Regions from separate parts of the Streptomyces sp. NPDC002573 genome, predicted to be linked through region 1. Evidence: riboswitches for the same ligand, from Rfam matches in the RefSeq annotation. Region 1 holds a riboswitch; the other holds the start of a gene.
The links. Region 1 has a riboswitch for guanidine ahead of ACFYX0_RS11635 (DMT family transporter). Riboswitches for the same ligand answer to the same signal wherever they lie in the genome.
Positions count from the first base shown of each region.

Region 2: another riboswitch for guanidine. It lies ahead of ACFYX0_RS27595 (MBL fold metallo-hydrolase); the one in region 1 lies ahead of ACFYX0_RS11635 (DMT family transporter).

Region 1 is NZ_JBIARC010000009.1:47,336-61,494, forward strand. It holds gene ACFYX0_RS11600 (DUF445 domain-containing protein) at 1-223, opposite strand, end outside; gene ACFYX0_RS11605 (SGNH/GDSL hydrolase family protein) at 479-1,810, shown strand; gene ACFYX0_RS11610 (DUF1707 domain-containing protein) at 1,964-2,932, opposite strand; gene ACFYX0_RS11615 (ATP-binding cassette domain-containing protein) at 2,966-3,985, opposite strand; gene ACFYX0_RS11620 (ABC transporter permease) at 3,993-4,994, opposite strand; gene ACFYX0_RS11625 (ABC-2 family transporter protein) at 4,987-5,787, opposite strand; gene ACFYX0_RS11630 (transglycosylase domain-containing protein) at 6,482-8,893, shown strand; gene ACFYX0_RS11635 (DMT family transporter) at 8,938-9,258, opposite strand; guanidine-III (ykkC-III) riboswitch at 9,292-9,349, opposite strand; gene ACFYX0_RS11640 (co-chaperone GroES) at 9,471-9,773, opposite strand; gene ACFYX0_RS11645 (DUF3618 domain-containing protein) at 9,856-10,194, opposite strand; gene bcp (thioredoxin-dependent thiol peroxidase) at 10,360-10,827, shown strand; gene ACFYX0_RS11655 (HNH endonuclease) at 11,014-11,658, shown strand; tRNA gene ACFYX0_RS11660 (tRNA-Leu) at 11,701-11,785, shown strand; gene rdgB (RdgB/HAM1 family non-canonical purine NTP pyrophosphatase) at 11,844-12,446, opposite strand; gene ACFYX0_RS11670 (hypothetical protein) at 12,499-12,903, opposite strand; gene rph (ribonuclease PH) at 13,069-13,800, opposite strand; gene ACFYX0_RS11680 (glucose PTS transporter subunit EIIB) at 13,896-14,129, opposite strand.
Region 2 is NZ_JBIARC010000032.1:94,350-108,508, reverse strand. It holds gene ACFYX0_RS27610 (SDR family oxidoreductase) at 1-150, shown strand, start outside; partial or broken gene ACFYX0_RS27605 (SMP-30/gluconolactonase/LRE family protein) at 292-852, shown strand; partial or broken gene ACFYX0_RS27600 (sugar kinase) at 849-1,843, shown strand; gene ACFYX0_RS27595 (MBL fold metallo-hydrolase) at 1,880-2,752, opposite strand; guanidine-III (ykkC-III) riboswitch at 2,765-2,834, opposite strand; gene ACFYX0_RS27590 (ATP-binding protein) at 2,932-4,074, shown strand; gene ACFYX0_RS27585 (APC family permease) at 4,292-6,115, shown strand; gene ACFYX0_RS27580 (LLM class F420-dependent oxidoreductase) at 6,176-7,015, shown strand; gene ACFYX0_RS27575 (MalY/PatB family protein) at 7,032-8,174, opposite strand; gene ACFYX0_RS27570 (MFS transporter) at 8,469-9,887, shown strand; gene ACFYX0_RS27565 (DUF2243 domain-containing protein) at 10,044-10,607, shown strand; gene ACFYX0_RS27560 (cytochrome c oxidase assembly protein) at 10,607-11,440, shown strand; gene ACFYX0_RS27555 (TauD/TfdA family dioxygenase) at 11,606-13,243, shown strand; gene ACFYX0_RS27550 (GntR family transcriptional regulator) at 13,416-14,159, opposite strand, start outside.

The sequences.
Region 1 (14,159 bases):
GCAGCCCGGTCGCCGTGCTCTTCATCCGGCGCACGCCCCGGCGCTTCTCCTCGTCGGCGGCGCTGAAGGAGGTCATCGCCCGGCTCGGGACGCCGACGAGGCCCTCGGCGTCCGCGGGCCCCGCCGCGGCGGCCGTACCGACGGACGGCCCGGCGCCGGAAGGCCCTCCGGCGCCCGTGGGCCGCCCCGCGTCCGCCGAGTCGTCCGGTTTCGTGCGTTCCATCCGCTCCACCCGATCGTGTCCTCCGTTACACATTGTCCCTTCCTGACCGACTCCTGGAACGGAACGAGAGTTCCCGGCGTCTGTCCGCTCGGAGAAGTCTCGGGGCTTTTCAGGGTCTCGTCAGGGTTCCTCTCGGGGATCGTTCCTCTCGGGGCTCAACAGGGGCCACATCGCTCTCTCCCGCCTCATGACGCATCATGAGGATGATCAGCACCGGAGTCTCGGGCTCCGCTCGTCCGAGGAGACACGCGTCGCATGACCAGGCGTCACGGTTATGCCCTGCTGTCCGCGATCGTCACCGTGATCGTGGCCCTGTCCGCCGCCATATACATCGGCGCCGCGGCCGATGACGGCGACCGCCGCGGCACGCTCACCGCCACCCGGCAGGCCCCGCCGGGCTCCGCCGCCCCCGCCTCCGTCGGCGCCTGGGTGGGCACCTGGTCGGCCTCCCCCTCCGGCGCCGAACCCGGCACCGGCAGGAACGGGATGGCGGGACGGTCCGTACGCAACGTCGTCCACACCGACGTCGGCGGTACGAGTGCCCGTATCACGCTGTCCAATCTCTACGGGCGGCAGCCCCTGACCGTCACGCACGCCTCGATCGCCCTCGCCACGGCGGGCGGCCCGGCCGCGGCGCCCGGCACCATGCGCCGGCTCACCTTCGGCGGCGCCGTCTCGGTCGTCGTGCCCGTCGGCCGGCAGACGGTCAGCGACGCCGTGCGCATCGCCGTCCCGCCCGACGCGGACGTGCTCGTGACCACGTACTCCCCCACCCCGTCGGGCCCGGTCACCTACCACATGCACGCCCGCCAGATCTCCTACGTCGCACAGGGCGACCGCACGGAGGACACGAGCGGCGTCCCGTACCCCGGGCAGAGCCCGTCCTGGCGCTATCTGACCGCGCTCGACGTGCTCAGCGACCAGGCGGTCGGGACCGTGGTCGCGCTCGGCGACTCGATCACCGACGGCATCACCTCCACCACGAACGCCGACCACCGCTGGACGGACGTCCTCGCCGAGCGGCTGCGCGGGGCCGCCGGATCCGGGGACGTGCCCCGCTACAGCGTGGTCAACCAGGGGATCAGCGGCAACCGGGTCCTGGCCGACGGCGGCCTCGGCCGGCCCGCCGACAACCCGAGCGCCCTCAGCCGCTTCGACCGCGATGTGCTGGACCGTACGAACGTCAGGGCCGTCGTCGTCGACCTCGGCGTCAACGACATCCTGCGCGACCCCGGGCACGCCGACCCCGACCGGATCACGGCGGGCCTGCGCACCCTGGTCCGCCGGGCGCACGCGCACGGGCTGAAGGTCGTCGGGGCGACGCTGATGCCGTTCGAGGGCCACCGGGGCTACCGGGCCGACCGCGAGCGGGTGCGGCAGGCCGTCAACGCGCAGATCCGGTCGGGCACGGTGTACGACGCGGTCGTCGACTTCGACCAGGCGCTGCGCGACCCGTACGACCCGCGCCGGCTGCGCTCCGACTACGACTCGGGCGACCACCTCCACCCCAGCGACCGGGGCTTCGCCAGGATGGCGGAGGTCTTCGACCTGACCTCGCTGAGGGGCGCGGTACCGGCGCAGCTGTGACGGCAGCCGGCGGCCCGACGGCCGCCGAGGCCGCGGGCCGGTTCGGCAGTCCCCGCCGGGGGCCGGTTCGGCATTTCCCGTCAGGGACGGGTTCAGCACTTCCCCGTCGGGCCGGCTCGTTCGGGAGTCGTCGTCGAGCCCGTTCGGCGGCCCTCAGTAGTCCCTGTAGCGGCGGCGGTCGCGATGCCCGCGGCGCTCCTCCCGGCGCTCGCGGCGCTCCTCCCGGCGCTCCTCGTAGCGCTCGCGGCGCTCCTCGCGGCGTTCGCGGAGCAGTTCGCGGTGCTCCTCCATCGCCTCGCGGTGCTGCTCCAGGGCCTCACGGGCGTCGAACAGTCCGTCCAGGCCCGCCAAGACCCCGCGTTCCCCGCCCCGGGAGTCCTTCAGCTCCCTGCGTGCGGCCTTGCGGTCCAGCTTCTCCTGGCGCCGCTCCTCCTTCAGCCGCTGCCGCTCCGCCCGGGTCAGCCTGCGCTCGACGCCGACCCCGCCCCAGAAGGCGAACCCGGTGACGATCACACGCGGCGCGCCGGGATCGCCGGGCGTGCCCTCCTCGCGGTGGTCGAAGCCCCCCATGATCCCGATGCCGCGCACGACCACCTCGACGCCGGGCGGCACGATCACATTCATCCCGCCCATGATCGCCACGCAGTTGATCTCGATCTCGCGGTCCGCGAAGTACGCCTCGCGCAGATCGATCTCGCCGCCGCCCCAGAAGGCGAAGCAGTTGAACCGCCGGGGCGCCGTCCAGCGCCCCTTGCGCTGGAACCCGGACATGACGGCGACCGCCCACGAGGACGACCCCTCGCCGCCGACGATCCGGTCCCGCCAACTCCCGCTCACCGCAGGCTCCTTGACCAGGGACACCGGCGGGGCCTCGACGCCCGCGGCGGGCAGGTCCCGGGTGATCGGCGCCAGTTCACGGTACGTCCGCGCCCGGTAGGTCGCCTCCAGCCGCTCCTCGAACTCCTCCACGTCGAGACGGCCCTCCGCGAGGGCGTCCCGCAGGACCTCGGCGACCCGTTCACGGTCGGCGTCGGAGGCACGGAGATCCGGTGCGGGGGACCCGGAATCCCGCGGCGTCAGCCGCTGATCGTCACGTCCCCCGGAAGACACAGCGTCGGTCATGGGCTTCAGCCTACGAGTTCCCCGCGCGCCGGACTACGCCGAAGTCCTCCCGGCGTACATCCGCGCGATGACCTCCTCGATGTCCGGCTCCCGCACCGACAGGTCCACCAGCGGATACTCCGCCGCGATCCGCGCCACCAGCGGGGCCGCCGACCGGGACGCGGGGAAGGCGAGCCACTGCCGCGGCCCCTCCACCCGCACCACGCGCGCGGGCGGCGCCTCGATCGGCGGCAACTCCCGCTCCAGGTCGACCACGAGGGTGCGCTCGCTGTCGCCCACCTCGTGCAGCGCGCCCGGCGCACCGTCGTACACCAGGCGCCCGTGGTCGATGACCATCACCCGGGAGCACAGCTGCTCGATGTCCTGGAGGTCGTGCGTGGTCAGCAGCACCGTCGTGCCGCGGTCGGCGTTCAACTCGCGCAGGAACGCCCGCACCTTGGCCTTGGAGACCACGTCGAGACCGATCGTCGGCTCGTCGAGGTAGAGCACCTCCGGGTCGTGCAGCAGCGCCGCCGCGATGTCCCCGCGCATCCGCTGCCCCAGCGACAGCTGCCGTACCGGGACGTCCAACAGACTGCCCAGCTCCAGGAGTTCGACGAGGCGGTCCAGCCGCTCGCGGTACCGCCCGTCCGGGATGCGGTACATCCGGTGCATCAGCCGGTAGGAGTCGATCAGCGGCAGGTCCCACCACAGGGTCGTCCGCTGACCGAACACCACCCCGATGTGCTGGGCGAGCCGCAGCCGTTCGCGTGCGGGGTCGATCCCGGCGACCCGCAGCCGGCCGCCGCTCGGGGTGAGGATCCCGGTCAGCATCTTGATGGTGGTGGACTTCCCGGCGCCGTTCGGTCCGATGTAGCCGACCATCTCGCCGCGCGCCACGGTGAAGGAGAGCCCGTCGACGGCCCGCACCTCCCGCCGCTCGCTCCTGAGGAAACCGGTCCGCTTGCGCACCTGGAAGACCTTCTCCACGCGGTCCAGTTCGATGAAGCCGCCGTCCCGCACCGCGCCGTCGTCCCGCACCGAGCCGCCGTCCCCCATCAGGCCACCGTCCATGACTTCCTCAGCTCCCCGTGCTCCGGTACGAACGCAGTCCCGCGCGCCAGGCCAGCCCCGCCGCCGCGCAGCAGCCCGCCGCCACCAGCGGCGGGGTGAACGCGACCCAGGCCGGCAGGTCGAGCGGATAGGGCCGCCCCAGCACGTACAGCGCGGGCAGCCAGTTGACGAAGGCGAGCGGCAGTACGAAGGTCACGCCGCGCACCAGTTCCTTCGCGAAGACGGTGGGCGGGTACTGCAGCAGCGTCTGACCGCCGTAGGTGAAGGAGTTCTGCACCTCGGAGGCGTCCTGCGCGACGAACTGGAAGGCCGCGCCCGCCACGAACAGCGCGCAGAAGATCAGGCCGCCGCTGAGCAGCGCGAGCGGGATCATCGCCACCTTGAGCGGGGTCCAGGCCACGTCGAGCACGGAGAGCGCGTACCCGAGGACGCATGCTCCCTGAGTGACGCGGCCGAGCCGGCGCAGCCCGAAGCGGTCCGCGGCGACCTGCGCCAGCACGGGCGCGGGGCGCACCAGCAGGGTGTCCAGCGTGCCGTCGCGCACCCGCCGCCCCAGCCGGTCCATGGAGCCGATCGCGAGGTCCGCGAACCCGAACGCGGTCGACGCCAGCCCGTACAGGAAGGCGACCTCGGGCAGCCGGTAGCCGCCGAGGACGTCGACCCGCGAGAACATCAGCAGGATCGCGACGAAGTCCAGCGCGGTGGCCACGAGGTTGCCGAGCGTGGTCATCACGAACGAGGCCCGGTAGGCCATCGTGGAGCGGATCCACATCGCGGTGATCAGCCGGTAGGCACGCAGGCCCTCGCGCACCCGCCCGTACGTCCTCCCGCCCGGCCGGAGCGGCCACCGGTCCTGGTCCCGAGGGGCCTCGTGGGCGGAGGCGCCCGCGTCGACGTCCGCTCCCGCCTCCGCGTCCGCGTCCACGCCCTCGTACGTCTGCCCGCGCAGATCCCCGTACGACCGCCCGTGCGGCCGCCCGCGCGTCTCCTCGTACGTCTCCTCAGCCACCCTGCACCACCACCCGGCGCGTCGCCGCGGACTGGAGCATCCGCCCGGCCGTCAGCAGCACCGCGGCCCAGGCGAGCTGACGGGCGTAGACCGCCACCGGGTCCGCCGTGCCCAGCAGGACGTCCGTCGGCGCCTGGATCAGCGACGCCCAGGGCAGGGCGCGCACGATCTCGCCGAGCACCCCCGGGAAGACGTTCAGCGGCAGCAGCATCCCCGAGCAGAACATGGCGACGATCCAGGAGATCTGCGCCACACCCGCCCCGTCCATCAGCCAGAACGCGCTGAGCGCGACCAGGTAGCGGATCGCGAAGCTGACCACCGTGCCCAGCAGGACGGCGGTCAGGAAGGCCACCCAGACCAGTGGACTGCCGGGCAGGGCGAGCGGGAAGAGGAGCGCGCCGGCCGCCATGGGGATCGCCCCCCGCGCCAGCAGATGGAACAGGGCCCGGCCCAGATCCCCCGCCAGCCACCACAGCTGGAGGTCGGCGGGCCGGTACAGGTCGATCGCGATGTCGCCGGTGCGGATGCGCTCGATCAGTTCGTCCTCGAAGCCGCCGCCCATCACCGAGACGGTCATCAGCAGCGCCTGCCCGGTCCATACGTACGTCAACGCCTGGGCCTCGTCGTACCCCCCGAGGTGGGGCCGTTCGTGCCACAGGGCCAGGTAGGTGTATGCCAAGATCAATCCGAAGACTGTGTTGGTGAACACCCCCGCCGCGGTCGCGGTCCGATAGGTCGCGTACCGCCGGAAACCACCGGCGGCGACAGCGGCGTACAACCGCCCTGTCCCCACGGGAAACCTCCTTCGACGCGTTCCGGGGCGAAGCGCAGGAGCCTAGCGCGCGGACGAGGTGGCGTACCACACGTTTTTCCGCTGCGGCAGGTCCGTCGTACCGGGAACGGAACGGTTGGTGCGACAGTCTTCATCAGGGGGCGCACATGGCGTATGAGGGCGTACGGGAACGTACGACGCGAAACGGGAGTCCGGCACCACGATGAGCGACGAGCCGCAGCCGCAGCAGAGCAGCAAGGGCGGGGCGCCCACAGAACCGCCACCGCCCGCGGCCTTGGACCCACAGCCCGCGGTCCCGAAACCGCAACCCGCGGCCACGGAGCCGGAGCCTGCGGCCACGGAGCCGGAGCCTGCGGCCACTGATCCGCAGCCCGCGGACCCGAAGCCGCAACCCGCGGTCACGGACCCGCAGCCGACGGTTCCGAAACCGCGGCCCGCGGACACGGACCCGCACACCGTGACCCTGAAGGCGCAGTCCGCGGCCGCCGACCCGCAGACCATGACGCTGAAGGCGCAGCCCGCGGACACCGACCCGCAGACCATGGCCCTGAAGGCGCTGCCCCCGGCCGCCGATCCGCACACCATGACCCTGAAGGCACTGCCCCCGGCCGCGGCCCCCCAGCCCACGGCCCCGAAACCGCAACCCACGGTCCCGAGACCGCGCCCCGCCGCCGTGGCCCCGCAGTCCGCCGCCATGGCCGCGCAGCCCGCCGCCATAGACCCGCAGTCCGCGGTCCCGAGCGCGCAGGCCGGGTCCGGCGGGCAGGGGAAGCGGCCGAGGCGTACGGGATGGCGTCGGCTGTTCCCCACCTGGCGGATGGTGCTCGGCACCTTCGTGGTCGGGGTCCTGCTGCTCATCGGCCTGTTCGCGCTGGGCTACTCCATGGTCAAGATCCCGCCGGCCAACGCGCTCGCGACCAAGCAGAGCAACGTCTACCTGTACGCGGACGGCACCGAGATCGCCCGCGACGGCAAGGTCAACCGCGAGAGCGTCGGCCTCGCCCAGATCTCCAAGGACGCCCAGCACGCCGTGCTCGCCGCCGAGGACCGCGACTTCTACACCGAGTCCGCCGTAGACCCCAAGGCGATGGTCCGCGCCGGCTGGAACACCGCCACCGGCAAGGGCAAGCAGTCCGGCTCCACGATCACCCAGCAGTACGTCAAGAACTACTACCTGGGCCAGGAACAGACCGTCACCCGCAAGGTGAAGGAGTTCTTCATCTCGATCAAGCTGGATCGCGAGAAGAGCAAGAACGACATCCTCGAGGGCTACCTCAACACCAGCTTCTTCGGCCGCAACGCCTACGGCATCCAGGCCGCCGCCCGCGCCTACTACGGCGTCGACGCCATGTCCCTCGACCCGGCCAAGGGCGCCTACCTCGCCGCGCTGCTCAACGCGCCCAGCGAGTACGACGTCGTCGCGCACCCGGAGAACAAGGGCGCGGCCGAGGCCCGCTGGAACTACGTCCTCGACGGCATGGTCAAGAAGGGCTGGCTCAGCAGCTCCCAGCGCGCCGGCATGAAGTTCCCCATGCCCAAGGAGGCCAACGCCTCCACCGGCCTGTCCGGCCAGCGCGGCTACCTCCTCGACGCGATCAAGGACTATCTGCAGGAGAACAAGATCGTCGACGCGGACCAGCTCGCCGCCGGCGGCTACCGCATCACCACCACCCTGCAGAAGAGCAAGCAGGACGCCTTCGTCAACGCGGTGAACGACCAGGTGATGTCCAAGCTGGACAAGAAGAACCGCAAGGTCGACAACTACGTCCGCGCTGGCGGCGCGGCCGTCGATCCGCGCACCGGCAAGATCCTCGCCATGTACGGCGGCATCGACTACGTGAAGCAGTACACGAACAACGCCACGCGCGGCGACTTCCAGGTGGGCTCCACCTTCAAGCCGTTCGTGTTCACGTCCGCCGTGGAGAACAACTCCCGGACCCAGGACGGCCGTCCCATCACCCCGAACACGATCTACGACGGCACCAACAAGCGTCCGGTCCAGGGCTGGTCCGGCGGCGTGTACGCCCCCGAGAACGAGGACAGCCACTCATACGGCGACATCACCGTGCGCGACGCCACCGACAAGTCGGTCAACGCGGTGTACGCGCAGATGGCCGTGGACGTCGGCCCGGCCAGGATCAAGCAGACCGCGGTCGACCTCGGCATCCCGTCCGGCACCAAGGACCTCAACCCCTACCCGTCCATCGCGCTGGGCACGGCCACCGCGAGCGTCCTGGACATGGCGGAGGCCTACGCGACGCTCGCCAACCACGGCGAGCGCAGCACGTACACCCTGGTCGACAAGATCACGAAGGACGGCGACGACGTCGGCGGGCTGCCCGAGCAGAAGACCGAGCAGGCCGTCAGCCGCGAGGCCGCCGACACCACCACCTCGGTCCTGCAGAGCGTCGTCCAGAACGGCACGGCGACCAGCGCCCTGGCCGCGGGCCGCCCGGCCGCCGGCAAGACCGGCACCGCGGAGGAGGACACGGCGGCCTGGTTCGCGGGCTACACCCCCGACCTCGCCACGGTGGTCTCCGTGATGGGCCAGGACCCCGTGACGGCTGCCCACAAGCCGCTGTACGGCGCGATGGGCCTGGACCGTATCAACGGCGGCGGCGCGCCCGCGCAGATCTGGGCGCAGTTCACCAAGGAAGCGCTGCAGGGCAAGCCGACCAAGGACTTCGACCTCCAGCTCCAGGCCGGCGCCGACCAGACCCTGGAGCCCTCCACGAGCCCCTCGGACCAGCCCACCGGCACCACCGGCACCCAGGACAACGGCGGCACGACCGGCGACCAGGGCACCCAGGGGCAGGACCAGGGCCAGGCCCAGGGCCAGAGCGACGGCGGCACCACCAGCAGCGGCGGCCCGACCGACCCCGGCGGCACCACAGGAACCGGCGGAGCCCCGGGGACCGGCGGAACCGGCACGGGCGGCGGCACGGACACCGGTGGCGCCACCGGGGCCGGCGGAACGACGGGCACGGGCGGAACCACGGGCGCGGGCGGCACGACCGGCGACGCGGGCACGACCGGGACCGGCGGGACGACCGGCGACGGCGGACCGACCGGGCCGGGCGGACCGGCGGGCGGCGTGGGGTTCTGACCGGGACGGCCGGGCGGTCGTGACCGCCCGGCCGACGCACCGGGTCAGTGACCCGAGGTCGCCTTCAGCCCCACCACGGCCACCAGCAGCAGCGCCACGAAGAAGATCCGCGCGGCGGTCGTGGGCTCACCGAGCACGGTCATGCCCAGCACCGCCGCGCCGGCCGCACCGATGCCCACCCAGACTCCGTACGCCGTACCGATGGGCAGGGACCGCGCGGCGTACGACAGCAGAAGCATGCTGGCGACGATGCCCGCGCCGGTGCCCAGGCTCGGCCAGAGACGGGTGAATCCGTCGGTGTACTTCATGCCGACCGACCAGCCGACCTCGAGCAGGCCGGCGAGGACGAGCAGGACCCACGCCATGGGGGCACCTCCGTGTTTCGGTGATCAACAGGGGGTGCGTCGTCTTTGCGTCCCGGTACGGCGCGTCTCGTCGGGTCCCTCGCGGGTCCGCCCAACATAGCAAAGGACAGGCAAAAGAGGCTGGTGACAACGGTCACCAGCCCCTTTTCGCGCGGATCGCGCCGATCGCGCGAGCTCGGCGGGCCCGCGGAGACGCGCGGGCCCGGGTGGCCCTACAGGTAGAGCCCCGTGGAGTCCTCCGACCCCTCGAAGCGGTCCGCGGCCACGGCGTGCAGATCGCGTTCGCGCATCAGCACGTACGCGGTCCCGCGCACCTCGACCTCGGCCCGGTCCTCCGGGTCGTACAGGACCCGGTCGCCCGGCTCCACGGTCCGTACGTTCTGTCCGACCGCGACGACCTCGGCCCAGGCGAGGCGCCGGCCGACGGCCGCCGTCGCGGGGATCAGGATGCCGCCGCCGGAGCGGCGCTCGCCCTCGGCGGTGTCCTGCCGCACCAGCACGCGGTCGTGCAGCATCCGGATGGGCAGCTTGTCGTGGTGGTTCTTCTCGCTCACGCCCCGAACCTACCTGTCTCCGACGGCTTCGTGCGCGGCCGGGTCAGCCCTTGCGCCGCCGGGAACCGAGGGCCAGCAGGCCCACGACCCCGACCACGACCAGCGCCACGGGCACGATGCGCTCCAGGCGCGGCGCGCCGTCCTCCGTGACCATCTGGCTCTTCACCTCGCCGACGACCCGGTTGGCGCGGACGTACGCACGGCCGAGCGTGTTGTCGACATGGGAGACGACCTTGGCCTTGGCGTCCCCGACGATCGTCTTCGGGTGCACCCGGACGCCGATCTCGTCGAGCGTCTCGGCCAGCGTTTCGCGGCGGCGCTTGATGTCCGCCTCGATCTCCGCCGGAGTTCTGGTGTCCGGTGTGCTCGACGTGTCCGCCACCGCGTTTCCTCCGTGGTCGTTTGCGACGTGTTCCGTGCAATTCCTGCGTCTGTGGTCGACAGTCTGTCAGTTCCTCGCCGAACGCACCCATCGGCACCCCTCTGGAGCCGCCGGACGCGGATTAGGCTCGTCGGGTAACCGCCCCCTGCCTGTGAGGTAACGACGATGAGCGAGCGACTGCAGCCCGGCGACACCGCCCCCGCCTTCACCCTGCCGGACGCCGACGGCAACGAGGTCTCCCTGGCCGGTCACAAGGGCCGCAAGGTCATCGTGTACTTCTACCCCGCCGCGCTCACCCCAGGCTGCACCAAGCAGGCGTGCGACTTCACGGACAACCTGGAGCTGCTGGCGGGCGCCGGCTACGACGTCATCGGCATCTCGCCCGACAAGCCGGAGAAGCTCGCGAAGTTCCGTGAGAAGGAGGACCTGAAGGTCACCCTGCTCGCCGACCCGGACAAGAAGGTGCTGGAGGCCTACGGCGCGTTCGGCGAGAAGAAGCTGTACGGCAAGACGGTCGTCGGCGTCATCCGCTCAACGGTGATCGTGGACGAGGAGGGCAAGGTCGAGCGCGCCCTGTACAACGTCAAGGCGACGGGCCACGTAGCGAAGATCATCAAGGACCTGGGCGTCTAGGACCCCAGGGGGACCAGGAGTCCAAGGACTCCGGGGACCAGGAGTCCAAGGACCCCACCTCCCCCGAGCGGCCCGCACCGACCCTCCCGGTACGGGCCGTTCCGCATACCGGGCGCGACTGTCCGACAAACGGTTCGTCACTCCGTACGAGACCGCGACCAGGCGGCCGGAAGCGGAGGGAACGTCATGGCCACCGACGCCGCAGCCGCCTCCGCCCGGAGTGTGCGCGGGGCGGCCGAGATCCTCGGAGTCCCCGACGACGGCCGTTCGCGTGCCGCCTTGGGACGGATGTTCCGGGAACGGAGCATCGACACGTCCCACTTCCGCGGCTTCCGCCCGGCGATTCCCGAGAACGCGCTGCGCACAGCCGTGGCCGAGGCCACGAGCTACGCCGGCGTCATGCGCACACTGGAGCTCGAGGTGAACGACACGAACCACCGCCGGGTCCGCCGCGGCGCCGCCCAACTCGGGCTGGACACTGGCCACTTCGCCCGGCGCCCCTGGGCTGCCGCCCGCACGCTCCGCCGCGCGCCCGCGGCGGAGCGGGTGCTGGTCGTGCTCCCCGCCGACTCCGCGCGCCCCAACCGCGCGCGGTTGCACGTGGCCCTCCAGGAGGCGGGCCTTCCCTACCGGTGGGCATCGTGCGGGAACCAAGGGCAGTGGCTGGGGCAGCCCGTCACACTTCAGATCGACCACATCAACGGTGACCGGCAGGACATCCGCATCGAGAACCCGCGGTACCTGTGCCCGAACTGCCATGCACTGACGGCAACATGGTGCCGCCGGAAGGACGGGCGCACAGCGGGGCGGCCGGACTCCCCCGTACACTGAACGACACGAAGCGGCACAGGAAGATTAAATGTCCGCTTTGGGGCGGTCGTGGCGAAATAGGCGATACGCGCGGGTTTTAGGTGCCCGTGGGAGAAATCCCGTGTGGGTTCGAGTCCCACCGACCGCACACAGACATGAGGAAGGCCCGGTCCGGATGATCCGACCGGGCCTTCGCTGCGCCGGGCTCAGCCCAGCAGTTCCCGTACCACCGGTACCAGGGCGCGGAACGCCTTGCCTCGGTGACTGATCGCGTTCTTCTCCGCGGGGGTCAGCTCCGCGCAGGTGCGCGTCTCGCCCTCGGGCTGGAGGATCGGGTCGTAGCCGAAGCCGTTCGTGCCGGACGGGGCGTGGCGGAGCGTGCCGAGCAGCCGGCCCTCGACCACGCGCTCGGTGCCGTCCGGCAGGGCCAGGGCGGCGGCGCAGGCGAAGTGGGCGGTTCGGTGGGGGGCGTCGATGTCGGCGAGCTGGGTGAGGAGCAGTTCCAGGTTGGCCCGGTCGTCGCCGTGCCGGCCGGCCCAGCGGGCGGAGAAGATGCCGGGGGCGCCGCCCAGGACGTCCACGCAGAGGCCGGAGTCGTCGGCCACGGCCGGCAGGCCCGTGGCCTGGGCCAGGGCGTGGGCCTTGAGCAGGGCGTTCTCGGCGAAGGTGACGCCTGTTTCCTTGACGTCGGGGATGTCGGGGTAGGCGTCCGCGCCGACGAGGTCGTGCGGGAGGCCCGCTTCGGCGAGGATCGCCCTGAGTTCGGTGATCTTTCCGGCGTTACGGGTGGCGAGGATCAGGCGGGTCATGCCGTCCAGTATCCGTGCGGTCGCGGCGCCGCTTCGCCACGCCCCCGGCTCGTCAGGACGAGGTGCAGACCTTCGTCAGTTCGCCGGCCGCGTCCGTGACCGGGCCGACGTCGGGGGTCGTGTCGCCGTTCTTGAGGGCGTCGCGGACGTTGCCCACGGCCTCGCGGACGTGGTCGACGGCCTTGTTGAGGTCGACGTCGTCCGTCTTGTCGCCGATCTTGTCGAGGTTGCTCTCGATGGAGTCGAGGGAGGCGTCCGCCTGGCTCGGGTCGTTCGCCGCGCTCTCGACCGCCTGCTGGAGATCGGTGACGCTGTCGGCTATCGCGTCGGCGGTCTGCACGCAGTCGATCGCCTTGCCGACGGCGTCGCAGCCCGCGCTCGCGCCCATGGCGGCGAGTACGGCGACGGCGGCGAACGCGGCGGTGGTGGTGCGGCGACGGTGGTGGCGCGCGGCCATGGAGGGTCCCTCCCCGTTGACGGTGCCGCGCTCCCCATGGAGGCACCAGCCGGTCCGGCGCGTCCTACGCCGGGCCGGGCGTACGGGGCCGAGGGCGGGGCGCGGGTTGTCCCCGGCGCCCCACCGCTTCGGCTGTGCGGCTACCCCTGAAAACGCGGGACGGCGCTACTCGGTTGCCTCGAGGGCCGCACGCTGGATCGCGGTGAGCCGGCCGCAGCCCGCGGCGGCGAGGTCGAGGAGGGCGTTGAGTTCCTCGCGGTCGAACGGCGTCGCCTCGGCCGTGCCCTGGACCTCGACGAAGCGGCCGTCGCCGGTGCAGACGACGTTCATGTCGGTCTCGGCCCTGACGTCCTCCTCGTAGCAGAGGTCGAGGAGGGGGACGCCGCCCACGATGCCGACGGAGACGGCGGATACGGTGCCGGTCAGCGGCTGCCGGCCGGCCTTGACCAGCTTCTTGCGCTGGGCGAAGGCCACGGCGTCGGCCAGTGCCACATACGCTCCGGTGATCGCGGCGGTGCGGGTGCCGCCGTCCGCCTGGAGGACGTCGCAGTCGAGGACGATGGTGTTCTCGCCGAGCGCCTTGTAGTCGACGACGGCGCGCAGGGAGCGGCCGATGAGGCGGCTGATCTCGTGCGTACGGCCGCCGATCTTGCCCTTGACCGACTCGCGGTCGCCGCGGGTGTTGGTGGAGCGGGGCAGCATGGCGTACTCGGCGGTGACCCAGCCCTCGCCGGTGCCCTTGCGCCAGCGCGGCACGCCCTCGGTGAGGGAGGCGGTGCAGAGGACCTTCGTGTCGCCGAAGGAGACGAGGACGGAGCCCTCGGCATGCTTGCTCCAGCCGCGCTCGATGGTGACGGGGCGGAGCTGGTCGGGGGTTCGGTCGTCGATTCGAGACATGGGTCCGAGCCTATCCGCACACGGGGAAGGGGCCCCTCCCGCGGTGGAAAGGGCCCCTTCCGGGTGAGTGCCGGACCGTTTCGGTCCCGGGCGGCTCACATCATGTCTTCGATCTCCGCGGCGATCGGGTCGGCGTCGGTGCCGATGACGACCTGGATGGCGCTGCCCATCTTGACGACGCCGTGGGCGCCGGCGGCCTTGAGGGCGGCCTCGTCGACCAGCGAGGGGTCGTTGACCTCGGTGCGGAGGCGGGTGATGCAGCCCTCGACCTCTTCGATGTTGTCGATGCCGCCGAGCCCGGCAACGATCTTCTCAGCCTTGCTGGCCATGTCTTCTCTCCCTGATCCGAACCGCTTTGT
Region 2 (14,159 bases), on a different contig from region 1:
ACGCCGAAGAGCGACCCCGCGGACGTCGCCCGCGCGGCCGTGGACGGCATCGCCGCCGATGCGTACGAGATCGTCGTCGACGAGGTCAGCCGCAAGGTCCAGGGAGGCTTCCCCGGCGGAATCACGGCTCTGTACCCGCAGCTCGGCTGAGAAGGGGAGTCCGTGCCGGCCACTCCTCCGTCCGCCACGCCGTCGCGCCCGGGCCCGCCCGGGCCCGCCCGGGCGCGACGGCGGCGAACCCAGCGCAGACCCGATCTCCCCGCACCCGCCCCTCCCGGCTCGCCCCGGCCGTCACGCTTGATAGCGTTCGCGACCCCCAACTTCCTGATCCAGGAACAGAGTCGGGGCATCCACTTCAACAAGGACGCCGATCTGCTGTCCTATGTGATCGGCCCCGAGCCGTTCCGCTTCGTCGACGGACACGCACAGCGCGGCGAGATACGCGGCCTCGGCATCACCGTCGACGAGGACGCCGTACGCGCCGCGGACCGCACCGGCGACGCCTGGCGCAATCCGGTGTGGCGGCACGACGACGGCAGCCCCGACGGTATGGCGGTCGACGTCGAGGGCGCGCTGTGGGTCGCCGTGTGGGGCACGGCGACCGTGCGCCGCTACCGGCCGGACGGCACGCTCGACCGTATGCTGCACCTCCCTGCGGCCCGGCCGGCCGGAGTGTGCCTCCAGGGCAGCACGCTCCACATCACCTCGGCCCGCGTGGGCCTGGCCGCACCCGGCCCGTCAGACGGCGGGGTCTTCGGGGTTCCGGTCGACGTACCGGGCCCGCCCACGCCCGCGTTCCGGCCCGATCCGGCCTGGCGCCTGCCCGCGCCGGTCGCGCAGGAGCCCGTATGACGTCCCCATGGTGTCCGCGGGCCGGACGGGTCGTCTTCGTCGGCGAGACCATGGCGGCCCTGACTCCCGACCCGCCCCGGCCGCTGGCCGACGCCGGGACCCTGCGCCTGTCCGTGGCGGGAGTGGAGTCGAACGTGGCGATGTGCCTCGCCGATCACGAGATCCCCTTCAGTTGGCTCTCGGCCCTGGGGGACGATTCTCTGGGGCACCGCGTGCGCACCACCGTCGCCGACGCCGGGGTCGATGTCTCCCAGGTCCGCACCGATCCCCACCGTCCCACCGGCCTCCTGGTGAAGGACCCGGGTCCAGGCGGACACGCGTCCACTACTACCGACGCGGCTCGGCCGCCTCGGCGCTGGGCCCCGGGCTGCTGGACCAGGAGCCGGTGACCACGGCCGCGCTCCTGCACCTCACGGGCATCACTCCCGCGTTGTCCGCCTCCTGCCGGAGCCTGGTGACACAGGCCCTGGCCGTCCCGGCGGACGAGCGGCCGTACGCGGTCAGCTTCGACGTCAACCACCGTGCCGCCCTGTGGCCGGACGGCACGGCCGCGTCCGTGCTGCGTGAGTTGGCCGATCGGGGGGACGTCGTCTTCGTCGGCCTCGACGAGGCCCAGGGCCTGTGGGGCGCCGACGTGACGGTCCCTGGCATACGGGAGTTGCTCCCGCATCCCCGGATCGTCGTCGTCAAGGACGGCGCCCGCGCCGCGACGGCCCTCACCGCCGAAGGGATGTGCACGGTCCCCGCTCTGCGCACGACGGTGGTCGAGCCGGTCGGCGCCGGCGACGCCTTCGCGGCCGGGTTCCTGGCGGGGCTGCTCCGGGGAACGACCACCGTGCGCGCGCTGCGACTGGGACACATCACGGCCGTCAGCGCCCTCCAAGTGACCGGAGACCACGGTCCGTTGCCCGACCCGGCCGAGATCGAACGCCTCCTCGCCCTCTCAGCCGGTGCGTGGGAGCGGCTCAATGAGCTCCGGGCGGACGCGTGAACGTCATCCGGTGCTCGGCACGCCCGCGGACCGGGTTCACGGGCACAGGATGAAGTCGGGAAAGGCACGTCGAGCGGGCCGGTCACCGACCTCCGCGAGCGCCGCGCGGATCTCACGCAGATGGCGGGTGGTCATCTGCAGCGGGGGCTCGTCGGGCTGGTAGGTGGTACGGATCGGGTAGTCCACGCCCGGTTCACGGGTCATCTCGATATGGCAGCCGAGCACATGGGTGACCGGCCGTCCGTCGCTGAACTCGATCAGGCGGTCGATGGTCCGGGTGAAGGCGACCCAGTCCTGGATGTAGAGCCTGCCGGGGTAGACCGTGTCGCCCGTGAGCAGGAACCCGGTCCACGGGTCGTAGAAGGTGACCGCCGCGTCGTGATGACCCGGGGTGGCCAGACACTCCAGCACCCGGCCGCCCAGATCGATCCGCGCCACGGCGCCGGGGTCCTCGGTGAACCCGAAGTACTCCCAGGCGGTGGACCGGTCCGCAGCCACCACCGTGGTGGCGGGACGGTCGGCGAACTGGGCGTCGCCCGCGACGTGGTCGCCGTGTGGGTGGGTGTGCAGGACCAGCAGGCCGTACCCGTCCCGGGGGTTCCGGGTGAGCCACTCCGCGACGAGTTCGTCGACGGTCCGGCGCAAGGGGAAGTACTCCGCGGAGGCGGTGGCACCGGTGTCGATCAACACCGCCCGATCATTGCCGAACAGCAGAAACAGGAAAGGCGCTTCATAGTTGATCGCCATGTTCTGCCGCAGGATGAACGTGTGCTCGTCGTAGCCGTGGACCTGGATGTCCGGGTCCGCGTTGTGCTTGGCCGACGGCGAACCATGGATCCACGGGACGTCGAGCGCACGCGGCTCGGGAACCCCTGCGGCGAAATCGACCCACGACGTGCCCGTATCCATGACGACTCCTTCGGTGCGTCGTCTTGGCAGGCCGGGTACGGCGCACATCTCGTCCGGGGCAGGCACGGTTACGAGCCGCCGCGGCGAAGCTACCACGAGGCCGACCGACTGATCATGACAATGACAGGCGGCCGGGTCGGCGCCGCGTCGGCGCACGGCAGACGGCGCTTGTCGGCCAGGTGCTCGTACGAGTCCAGGCCGGTGGGGTGAATCCGCTGGACACCAAGATCCAGGCGGGCAAGGCCGCTCATGCGCAGAGCCGGCTGCCCGCGGTGCTCGGCCTGGACCTCGCCGGCGAGACCACGCTGGAGGCGCTGCTGGAGAGGGTCCGCGAGACCTTCGGCATGGAGTCGGTTGCGCTGCTGGAGCGCACCGGCGAGACTGCGCCCTGGACCTGCGCCGGCAGTGTGGGACCCGAGCCCGCGGGCGTCCCGGAGGACGCGGACGTCGACGTACCGGTCGGCGACCACATGGCGCTGTCCCTGCGCGGCCGGGTGCTGCCGGCCTCCGACCGGCGGGTGCTGGCCGCGTTCGCCGCGCAGGCCGCCGTCGTCCTGCACCGCCAGCGCCTGCAGCACGAGGCGGACCAGGCCAAGGAACTGGCCGAGGGCAACCGCATAAGGACCGCGCTGCTCGCCGCCGTCAGCCACGACCTGCGCACCCCGCTCGCCGGCATCAATGCCTCGGCGACCTCGCTGCGCTCCGACGACGTCGAGTGGTCCGAGGAGGACCGGGCGGAGCTGCTGGCCGCGATCGAGGAGGGCGCCGACCGCCTCGACCACCTCGTCGGCAACCTGCTGGACATGTCCCGTCTCCAGACCGGCACCGTCACCCCGATCATCCGGGAGACCGACCTCGACGAGGTCGTGCCCATGGCGCTCGGCGGGGTCCCCGAGGACAGTGTGGAACTGGACATCCCCGAAACCCTGCCCATGGTCTACGTCGACCGGGGCCTGCTGGAGCGGGCCGTCGCCAACGTCGTCGAGAACGCCGTCAAGTACAGCCCGCCGGGGGAGAGCGTCCTGGTGTCGGCGAGCGCCCTCGCCGACCGGGTGGAGGTGCGGGTCATCGACCGGGGCCCCGGGGTCCCGGACGAGGCCAAGGACCAGATCTTCGAACCCTTCCAGCGGTACGGCGACTCGCCTCGCGGTGTCGGCGTGGGCCTCGGTCTGGCGGTCGCACGCGGGTTCGCCGAGGCCGTGGGTGGCACGCTGCATGCCGAGGACACGCCCGGCGGCGGCCTGACCATGGTGCTCACCGTTCCGACCTCACCGGAGGGGCGGCCGGAGTGGCCGAACGTGTCGGCGGCGGCGATGTCCTGAGGACCAGGCGTCGGGCGACACGTCTGACGCTCCGTTCCCTGCCCTCCCAGCCGACGTGACCGGCCTGCTCCCTCCCGGCTCCCCGGCGGAAGCAGGCCGGTCCTCCCGTATCCACACCGACCGACCCGCCCGGGCCGCACTGGGAAGCGGACGCCCGCCCCACGGCGGAGACTGACTGCGACCGTTCGACTGTCCGACCGGCCCTGACGAGGTCCCGATGGCGTATGGCCTGGCACGACGTGAGCTGAGACCGAGGGTCCCGCTGCGTCCCGGCGAGGGCGAGAAACACCACCTCACCAGCCTGGAAGGGCTGGCCGCGCTGTCACTGGACGCGCTCAGCTCGGTGGCGTACGGCCCCGAGGCGATCGTGCTGGCGCTCGTGGCCGCGGGCACCGGGGCGCTGAGCGCGACCCTGCCCATCACGCTGGCGATCACCTTTCTGCTCGCGGCACTGGTCATCTCGTACGGCCAGGTCATCGCCGTACACCCGGACGGCGGAGGCGCCTACGCCGTCTCGAAGGCCGAACTGGGCCCGACCTCCAGCCTGCTCGCCGCCGCCAGCCTGGTCGTCGACTACGTGCTCACCGTGGCCGTCAGCCTGGCCGCCGGCGGCGACGCGCTGGCCTCCGCGTTCCCCGCCCTCGCCCATGACAAGCTGCTCATCTGCCTGATGGGCCTCGCTCTGCTGACGGGTGTGAACCTCCGCGGCGTCACCGAGAGCGCCCGGGTGCTGATGCTGCCCACCGTGCTGTTCATCGTGGCCATCCTCGGAGTCGTCGTCCTCGGCCTGCTCCGCCCACATCCCGCGGCCGTCGTCGGCATGGCCCAGTCCTTCCCGGCGCACGAGACGCTGGGTCTGCTGCTCATCCTCAAGGCGTTCTCCTCCGGCTGCTCGGCCCTGACCGGCGTGGAGGCCATCGCCAACGCCGTACCGACCTTCCGTACCCCCAGGTTCAAGCGCGCCCAGCGCACCGAACTCATGCTCGGTGCGCTGCTGGGGATCATGCTGGTCGGCCTGGCCGTGCTGATCCGCCGCGACCATGTGGCCCCGCGCGGCGGCGTCACCGTACTGGCACAGCTCACCGCAGGCGCCTACGGCACCGGCTGGGCCTACTACGCCACCAACATCATCGTCACCCTGGTGCTGCTTCTCGCCGCCAACACCAGCTTCGGCGGACTGCCGGTGCTGATGAGCCTGCTCGCCCGCGACCACCGGCTGCCCCACCTGTTCGGACTGCGCGCCGAACGCCCCGTCTATCGCTACGGCGTCGTCGCCCTCGCCCTGATGGCCGCCCTGCTGCTCATCGCGGTCAACGCCGACACCCACCGGCTGATCCCCCTCTTCGCCATCGGCGTCTTCATCGGCTTCACCCTCAGCCAACTCGGCCTAGTCAGGCACTGGGCCAGGCAGAAGCCCGAGGGATGGAAGCGGCGCGCGCTGATCAACGGCACCGGGGCACTGCTGACGACCCTGGCCGGCGTCATCCTCCTCACCACGAAGTTCCTGGAAGGGGCGTGGGTGGTCGTCATCGCGGTGCCGCTGATGATGCTGCTGTTCGCCCGGATCCAGCGGTACTACACCGAAGTGGGGAAGGAGCTGGGACTCGGCCGTATCCCCGGCCCACCCGACCGGCGTACAGCGAGCCTGGTCATCGTTCCGCTCGGTGACGTCAGCAAACTCGCGCGGCACGCCATCGGCGCCGCCCTCGCCCTGGGGGACGAGGTGGTCGCCGTCGCCGTCCAGGCCGACCCCGACAAGACCCGTGCTCTGCGGGAGGCGTGGGAGCGATGGGACCCCGGTGTCCGGCTCGACATCATCGACAGTCCGCACCGCTCACTCGTACAGCCGATCGTCGACTATGTGCAGCGCGCGGCTCAGGACGGAGACGGACGCCAGATCGCCGTCCTCATCCCCGAGGTGGAACCCCGCCACCGCCGCTACGAGATCCTCCAGAACCAGCGCGGACTGCTCCTCGCCACCGTCCTGCGATCGCGCACGGACGTGGTGGTGTGCATGCTCCCCTACCGACTACGCCTCTGAGCCGGGCGACGCCGCGGAGTGCCCCTGGCACCGCTTCGCTCGCTTCCGTAGCGTGGCGTGATGCGCTTCGCCTTCAAGACGTCACCGCAGGGAACCACCTGGAACGCTCTGCTCGATGTGTGGCGGGCAGCCGACGAGATGGAGGTCTTCGAGTCCGGATGGACCTCCGACCACTTCCAGGCCATGCACGGAACCGACCCGACGACCCCTCGCCTCGAAGGCTGGATCACCCTGGCGGCACTCGCCCAGGCGACACGACGACTGCGCCTGGGCACGCTGGTCACCGGCATCCACTATCGGCATCCGGCGGTGCTGGCCAACATGGCGGCCACGCTTGACGTCATCTCAGGCGGTCGGCTGGAACTCGGCATCGGGACCGGCTGGAACCAGGAGGAGTCCCACGCCTACGGCATCGAACTCGGCACCCCCCGACAGCGCAGCGACCGCTTCGAGGAGGCCTGCGAGATGCTGACCGCCCTGCTCGGACCCGACCAGAGCACCACGTTCAAAGGCGCGTACTACGAGCTGACCGACGCTCGCTGCAACCCCAAGCCGATCCAGCGACCTCACCCCCCTCTCTGCATCGGTGGCAGCGGGGAGAAACGCACCCTACGGACCGCGGCCAGGTTCGCCCAGCACTGGAACTTCGACACCGGAACACCCGAACAGTTCCGCAGAGCACGCGACGTGCTGCACCAGCACTGCGGCAGCGTCGGACGCGACCCGGCGGAGATCCGGCTCTCCGCGCAGGTGCGCCACACCGGAGACCCCGCGCGGACCGCCGCGGACGCGGCCGCATTCGCTGCCGAGGGTGCCGAACTCGCCGTCGTCTACCTCCCGTTGCCCTACTCGCCGCACGTCCTCCAGCCGCTGGCGGACGAACTGGCCGGCATGGCCTGACCGGAAGCGCCGTCCGTCACAGATTGCGCAGCGCGCGGCCCATTCTTGTCAGGGCCTCGCGCAGTACGGCTGGTGACGTCGCGAAGTTGAGCCGTACGCACCCGGCCCCGCCGGAACCGAAGACATGGCCGGAACTGAGGGCTACTCCGGCCTTGTCCAGGAACATCCTCGCCGGCCCGGCCACATCACTCACCACCCCGGGACCATCGGCCCGCTGGTCGCCGTGCAGTCCCAGCTCCGTACAGTCCAGCCAGGCCAGATAGGTGCCCTGCGGCGGGCGGTAGCGAACGGCGGGGAGGTGTTCCTCGACGAGTTGCCCCAGCAGACGCCGGTTGGCGTCGAGGCCGAGCAGCAGTTCGTCGAGCCAGTCCCCTCCGTCGCGAAACGCCGTGGCGTGGGCGATGACCCCCAGATGGCTGGGGCCGTGGCTGACCTCTTCGGGCATACGACGAAGGTCGTCGGCCGCCTCGCTGCCGGCGATCGCCAGCGCGGCCTTGAGACCGGCGAGGTTCCACGCCTTGGACGCCGAGATCAGCGCGAAGGCGTTCTCGGAGCCCGGAACGCAGAGAAAGGGCGTGAAGGCTGCTCCGGGCAGCACCAATGGGGCGTGGATCTCGTCGGACACCACCCGTACGCCATGCTTCCGGGCCAGCTCGGCGACGGCTCGCAGCTCCTCCCGGGTGTGGACGACTCCGGTCGGGTTGTGCGGGTTGCTCAGGAGGAACGCCGCACGGCGGCCCCGGCTTCGGGCTCGTACGAAGGCGTCCTCCAGGGTGCCGAGATCGATCCGGAGATCCTGTCCGAGCCTTGCCTCGACGACCTCCCGGTCGGCGTGGGTGATGAACGCGTAGAAAGGCGGATACACCGGCGAGCACACGACCACGGTCTCCCCCGGGTCGGTTGTCAGCCGGAGCACTTCGACGATCCCCATCATGACGTCGGGCACGATCGCGGTGCGGGCGATGGGCAGGTCCTCCCAGCCCCATCGCACGCGGGCGAACTCCGCGAGCGCCTCGGCGTAGGCGCTTCCATGCGGGTAGCCGGTGTCGCCGAGGTCGATCGTCGTGTGCAGCGCTTCGACGATGGGCGGCGCGAGAGGCACATCCATCTCCGCGACCCACAGCGGGAGCACATTCTTGGGGTACACGCGCCACTTCATGCTCGTACGCTTCTGCAGCTGCTCAAGGGACAACTGTGTGAGGGGATTCGCGCGACCGCTCCTCGCGTCGTCGAGACCCGCGCTCTCCCTGCGATCCATTGGTCTGCGCTCCCGTGGCCGTGTAGAAGCGTGCTCGTGAGTTCGTGGGCACTCTCATAGTGGCCCCGCCGGGCGCCTCCTGCTCCTCCGCGTGCCGGCACCTCTCCGCCGAACCCATCCGCAGTATGAGATATGTGTCCCTTAGCGTGGCTTTTGTGCAGGCGGGATCTTCGTGAGCGGAAGGGAGCTGGGGACGTGGCGTTCGCGGAGTCTGCCGGTGGCGGTGAGCCCCCGCTCCCTCCTGTGTCGGTCCCGCGGGCCGGGCGGCGGTCCCCGGCACCGCTGCTGGCGGTGTGCTCCGGGTACTTCATGGTGATCCTGGACGTGACGATCAGCAACGTCGCCGTGCCGGTGGTCGGCCGGGACCTGTCCGCCTCGCTCACCGGCATCCAGTGGATCACGGACGGATACACCATGGTCTTCGCCGGGTTACTGATGACCGGCGGCGCGCTGGGCGACCGGCTCGGCAACCGTCGGATCTTCTGCTCGGGCGTGGCGGTGTTCACCGTGTCCTCCGCCGCGTGCGCGTTCGCGCCCACGGCTCCCTTCCTGGTGGCGGCCCGGCTGGTGGAGGGGCTCGGCGCGGCGCTGATCGTGCCCGGCTCCCTGGCCCTGCTCCAGCAGGCCTACCCGGCGCCGGCCGCACGCTCACGAGCCTTCGGCCTGTGGGGCTCGATGGCGGGCATCGCGGCCTCGGCGGGACCGCTGCTGGGCGGGCTCCTGGTCTCGACCGTGGGCTGGCGCTGGGTCTTCCTCATCAATCTGCCCGTCGGCGTGGCGTGCCTGCTGCTGACACTTCGGCACGTGGCACCCTCGCCCCGGAACGCCGACCGGGCTCTGGACCGGCCGGCGCAGTGCGCCGTCGTGGCGGCCGTGGGGTTGCTGACGGCCGCGCTCAACGAGGCCGGACGACGTGGCTGGTCCGACCCCGCCGTCCTCGCCGGGTTGGGCCTGGCCGCCTCGGCCGCCGTGGCGTTCGTGCTGCGCGAGCGGCTCGCCCGGTCGCCCGCCCTCCCGCTGAACCTGCTGCGCTCACGCGCGATGAGCGGCGGGGCCGGCATCGGTCTGCTGTTCAACTTCGCCTTCTACGGCATGGTGTTCACCGCCAGCCTCTCCTTCCAGCACCAGCGCGGCTTCAGCGCCCTCGCCACCGGGGCGGCCCTGTTCCCGGCGGTGGCGATGACCATGTTCGCCTCCGTGCTGTCCGGGCGGCTGAGCCGCCGCACGGGCGATCGTCCGCTGGTCGTCTCCGGCATGCTGCTGGCCGCCCTCGGACTGGCCGGCTGGGCCGCGGCGGGAGCCGCTCCCGCCTACCCGCTGCTCGTGGCACCCATGATGGCCGCCGGGTTCGGTACGTCCTTCGCCCTCACCGGCTCGACCGCCACCGTGATGGGTGCCGCGTCACCGGCATACGCCGGGGCCGCCTCCGCCCTGTTCAACACCACCCGCCAGATCGGCAGCGCCACCGGCGTGGCACTCGGGGGAAGCCTCCTGGCCACGCACACCGACTACGGCGCCGGGCTGCGCACCAGCATGGCCATCGGCGCCCTCGCCTATCTGACCGCCGCCTGCCTCGCATGGCAGTGCGTGCCCACGGACTCCGAAGTCCCGTAGGCCCTACCGGGGCTGCCGAACGGGCCGGAGCGGTCCGCGTATGCGCGTAGGCCGTGCGGAGGAACCGGCCGCTCCGGGGGCACCAGGGCCGCCCGGCCGGGAAAGCACACAGGGGGAGGACCGGCAGACCCGCACGGACGAGACGGAGACAGGGCGATGGCGACCACCACCGCGAGCGAGGCCCGGACCGGTCTGGAGCCGGCCAGTCTTCAACTGCCGGGCATCGTGCTGGGGGTGGGGCTGGGCGGGTTCCTCGACGGCATCCTGCTGCACCAGCTACTGCAGTGGCACCACATGCTCAGCAGCACCAACCACGACCGCATCGGCGTCAAGTACTACAACCCCCACACCGTCTCGGGGCTGGAGATGAACACCCTCTGGGACGGCATCTTCCACATCGTGTGCTGGATCGCCGTCCTCATCGGCCTCGCGATCCTGTACTCCCGGGTCACCCACAACCGCCGCCGGGTGTGGACGTCCCGGGTGCTGTGGGGCTGGATCCTGGTGGGCTGGGGTCTCTTCAACCTCGTCGAAGGCATCCTGGACCACCACATCCTCGGTATCCACCATGTCCGCGGCGGCCCCCACCAGGTCTGGTGGGACATCGCCTTCCTCGTCCTGGGCGCGCTGCTGGTCGCGGGCGGCTGGCTCCTCCAGCGCAGTGGCCGGCCCTTCGACCCCGAAGCCCCCGCCCCCCGTCTCGCGGGATCACCCGCGTAATGGGTCACGACACCCATCACCTCCACCACGGCGCCGGAAGCGGCCTGCCGGAGATCCTGCTGCCGGTGCTCGCCCTGCTGGCGTGCGCGGGCATCTACCTTCGTCTCGCCCGCCTGGCCCGGCTCCGGAACCCGGTGCGGGGCTGGAGCCCCTGGCGTACGGCTTGCTTCACCATCGGCCTGGCCCTGCTGGCAGCGGCGATCCTGCCGCCGCTCGCACCCCTCGCCCACACCGACTTCCGCGGCCATATGGCCCAGCACCTGCTGATCGGCATGTACGCCCCGCTCGCCCTGGTGCTCGGTGCCCCCGTCACCCTTCTGCTGCGGACGCTGCCGGCACACCGCGCCCGCCAGGTCACCGCGGTCGTGCGCAGTCGGCCTGCCCGCCGGTCGGCCCATCCGGCCGTCGCCCTGCTGCTGTCCGCCGGCAGCCTCGCGATCCTCTACTTCACCCCGCTCTACGACACCGCCATGGCCCATCCGGCCGGGCACTGGCTGCTGCACGCCCACTTCCTGATGTCGGGCTGCCTGTTCGCCTACGTCATCGCCGGCCCCGACCCGGCCCCCGCCCGCCCCGGCGTCCGCGCCCGGCTGGTCTACCTCGGCTGCGCCATCGCCCTGCACGCCGCCATCGCGCAACTGATGTACGGCGGCATCTGGGTCGACATTCACGCCCCCGTCCCCGAGGTCCAGGGCGGTGCGGAAATCATGTACTACGGCGGCGACATCGCCGAGCTCCTTCTCGCCGCCGCCCTCGTGACCACCTGGCGCCCCGAACGCCGGTCCCTCCCGGCCGCGAAGGACTACCCGTCCTACCGTCCCGCGCGGACATGACGCCCACCGGTTCGCGGCGTCCGCCAAGGACGGTGACGCCGCCGGCCGCGATCCCTTGCGCGAGGGGCGGGATTCGCCTCGCCGCCATCTTCGAGCCACTCCCAGGACGTGTCCGGCTGTGACGGTCGGGGAAGTTGGCTATACAACTTTGCCCGAGGAGTGAACGTGTCCCCCCTGCCCGCTTTCCCGATCGGCGACCTGCCGGTGATGTGGCTCCGCGACAACTGCCCCTGCACCCAGTGCCGCGATCCGCGCTCCGGCCAGAAGCTGTTCCAGATCGGCTCCCTTCCGGACGGGCTGCGGGTCGCCGCGGTGGCCGCCGCCGACAGCGCCGGGGCGCCGGCCGTCGAGGTGACCTGGGGCCCCGACGGGCACCGCTCGACGTACCCGCAGGCCTGGCTGGAGGCCCATCGGCCCGGGCGACCGGAGCGCCGGGACCGGCGCACCGAAGCCGGCAAGGAACTGTGGACGGCTCGCGATCTGACCGGCCGGGTGCCCACGGCGGACTGGGACGAGTACCTGGCCGAGCCGGCCCTGCGGGCGCGGATGCTGGAGTCCGTGCTGCGGCTGGGCTTCATGGTGCTGCGCGGGGTGCCCGAGCGCGAGGGCCAGGTGCTCGCCGTGGCGGAGACCTTCGGCTACGTCCGTGAGACCAACTACGGCAAGCTCTTCGACGTACGCGTCGAGCCCGACCCGAACAACCTCGCCTTCACCTCGGTCGCCATCACACCACACACCGACAACCCGTACCGGGACCCGGTTCCGACCGTGCAGCTGCTGCACTGCCTGGTCAACGACGCGGACGGCGGGGACTCAGGCCTCGTCGACGGCTTCGCCGCAGCCGCGCTGCTGCGGCGCGAGGACCCGGAGGCGTTCGAGGTGCTCACCCGTACACCTGTACCGTTCGTCTTCCGCGACGCGGGGACCGAACTGCGCGCCGACCGCCCACTGATCGACACCGACCCGCTGGGCCGCGTACGCGAGGTGCGCTTCAACAACCGTTCGATCGGCACCCTGCGGCTGTCGGCCGACGCACTGGAGGCGTTCTACACGGCCTACCGCACCTTCGCGGAGCTGCTGGAGCGCCCGGAGCTGCGTCTGGACCTGCGCCTGGTGCCCGGCGACTGCCTGGTGTTCGACAACACCCGGCTGCTGCACGCCCGCACCGCGTTCGCCAAGGACGGAGCACGTCACCTCCAGGGCTGCTACGCCGACCTGGACGGGCTGGCGAGCACCCTGGCCGTGCTGCGCCGAGCGGACACCCTGGAACCGCTGGTCCAACTGTTCGCCGGGGCCGGGACGACGGAGTACCTGGGCGAGCCGGTCTCCATGGCCCAGCACATGCTGCAGGCCGGGGCCAGGGCCGAGGCCGCGGGTGCCCCGCCGCATCTGGTGGCCGCCGCGCTGCTGCACGATGTCGGGCATGTCGAGGACGACGTCGTCACCGGCCGGGAGCTGATGTCCGGCAACGACAACCGGCACAGCCACACCGGTGCCGACGCACTGGGCCGCTGGTTCGGGCCCGAGGTCACCGAACCGGTCCGGCTGCACGTGGCCGCCAAGCGCTATCTGTGCGCGGTGGAACCGGGCTACCACGACCGGCTCTCGGAGGCGTCGAAGTACACGCTCGCGGTCCAGGGCGGGGTGATGACTGCGGCGCAGGCGGACCGGTTCGCCGCGCTGCCGGGAGCGGCCGACGCGGTCGCCGTCCGCCGCTGGGACGACGAGGCCAAGGACCCGGACGCCGTCACCCCGCCGTTCGAACACTTCCTCCCGCTGCTGACCGCGCTGCTGCGCGGCTAGTGCTGCGGCCGGAAAGGTTTGCCGGAAGGCTCGCGGCGTCCGGTGCTGGGGCAGTGGGGGAGCGTCGCAAGGCGGAGCATCGCCCGTGTACTGGATGTACTCGGGTGATGCGACAACGCGGCGAGGTGCCGTGCCGGGCGTCGCGAGCCGTTGAACCTTTCCGGCCGCAGCTCTAGGTCCCAGGGGTTGCCGTGCCGGGCCGGAGGCGGCGGCCCAGGGTGGAGGTGGCCACGGAGTTGTGCACGGTGAAGGCGATGGTGCCGGGCAGGTAGCGGTCCTCGGACCACTCCACCGGCACCCCCGCCGGATCCGTCGTGCGGCGCCGCTCGCGCAGCAGGACCTGCCCGGGCGGGCACTCCAGCAGCCGGGCGTCGTCGCTGTCGGCCCACGCGAGGTCGATGGTGTGGTCGGCGTCGGTGAAGAGCACCCCGTGGATGACCAGGGCCTCGGTGTGCGAGACGACGTCCGGCGGCAGCTCCGCCACCAGCTCGCCCACCCGGGCGGGGTAGAGGGACCGCTCGACCATCACCGGCTCCCCGGACAGGGTCCGCAGCCGCAGTACCAGATACACCTCCGTCCCCGGCTCCAGGCCCAGTTGCCCGGCCTCGAAGGGCTCGGCCGGCCGGCGCACCACGCGGTCCAGCCGGCCGCCCGGCGTCTCGCCGATGGAGCGCGCCCAGTTGGTGAAGCTCAGCAGCTCCGAGAAGCTCTGCGCCCGGGGACCGCCCAGCACCGTGCGCGGGGTGCCGCGCCGGGAGGTGACCAGACCGTCCGAGCGCAGCACGGCCAGCGCATGCCGGATCGTGCCCCGGGAGACGCCGTAGCGCTCGGCCAGGGTCCCCTCGGGAGGCAGCTTCGCGCCGGTGGCGTACTCGCCCGCGATGATCGCCTCGCGGAGTTCGGCCGCGACCCTCCG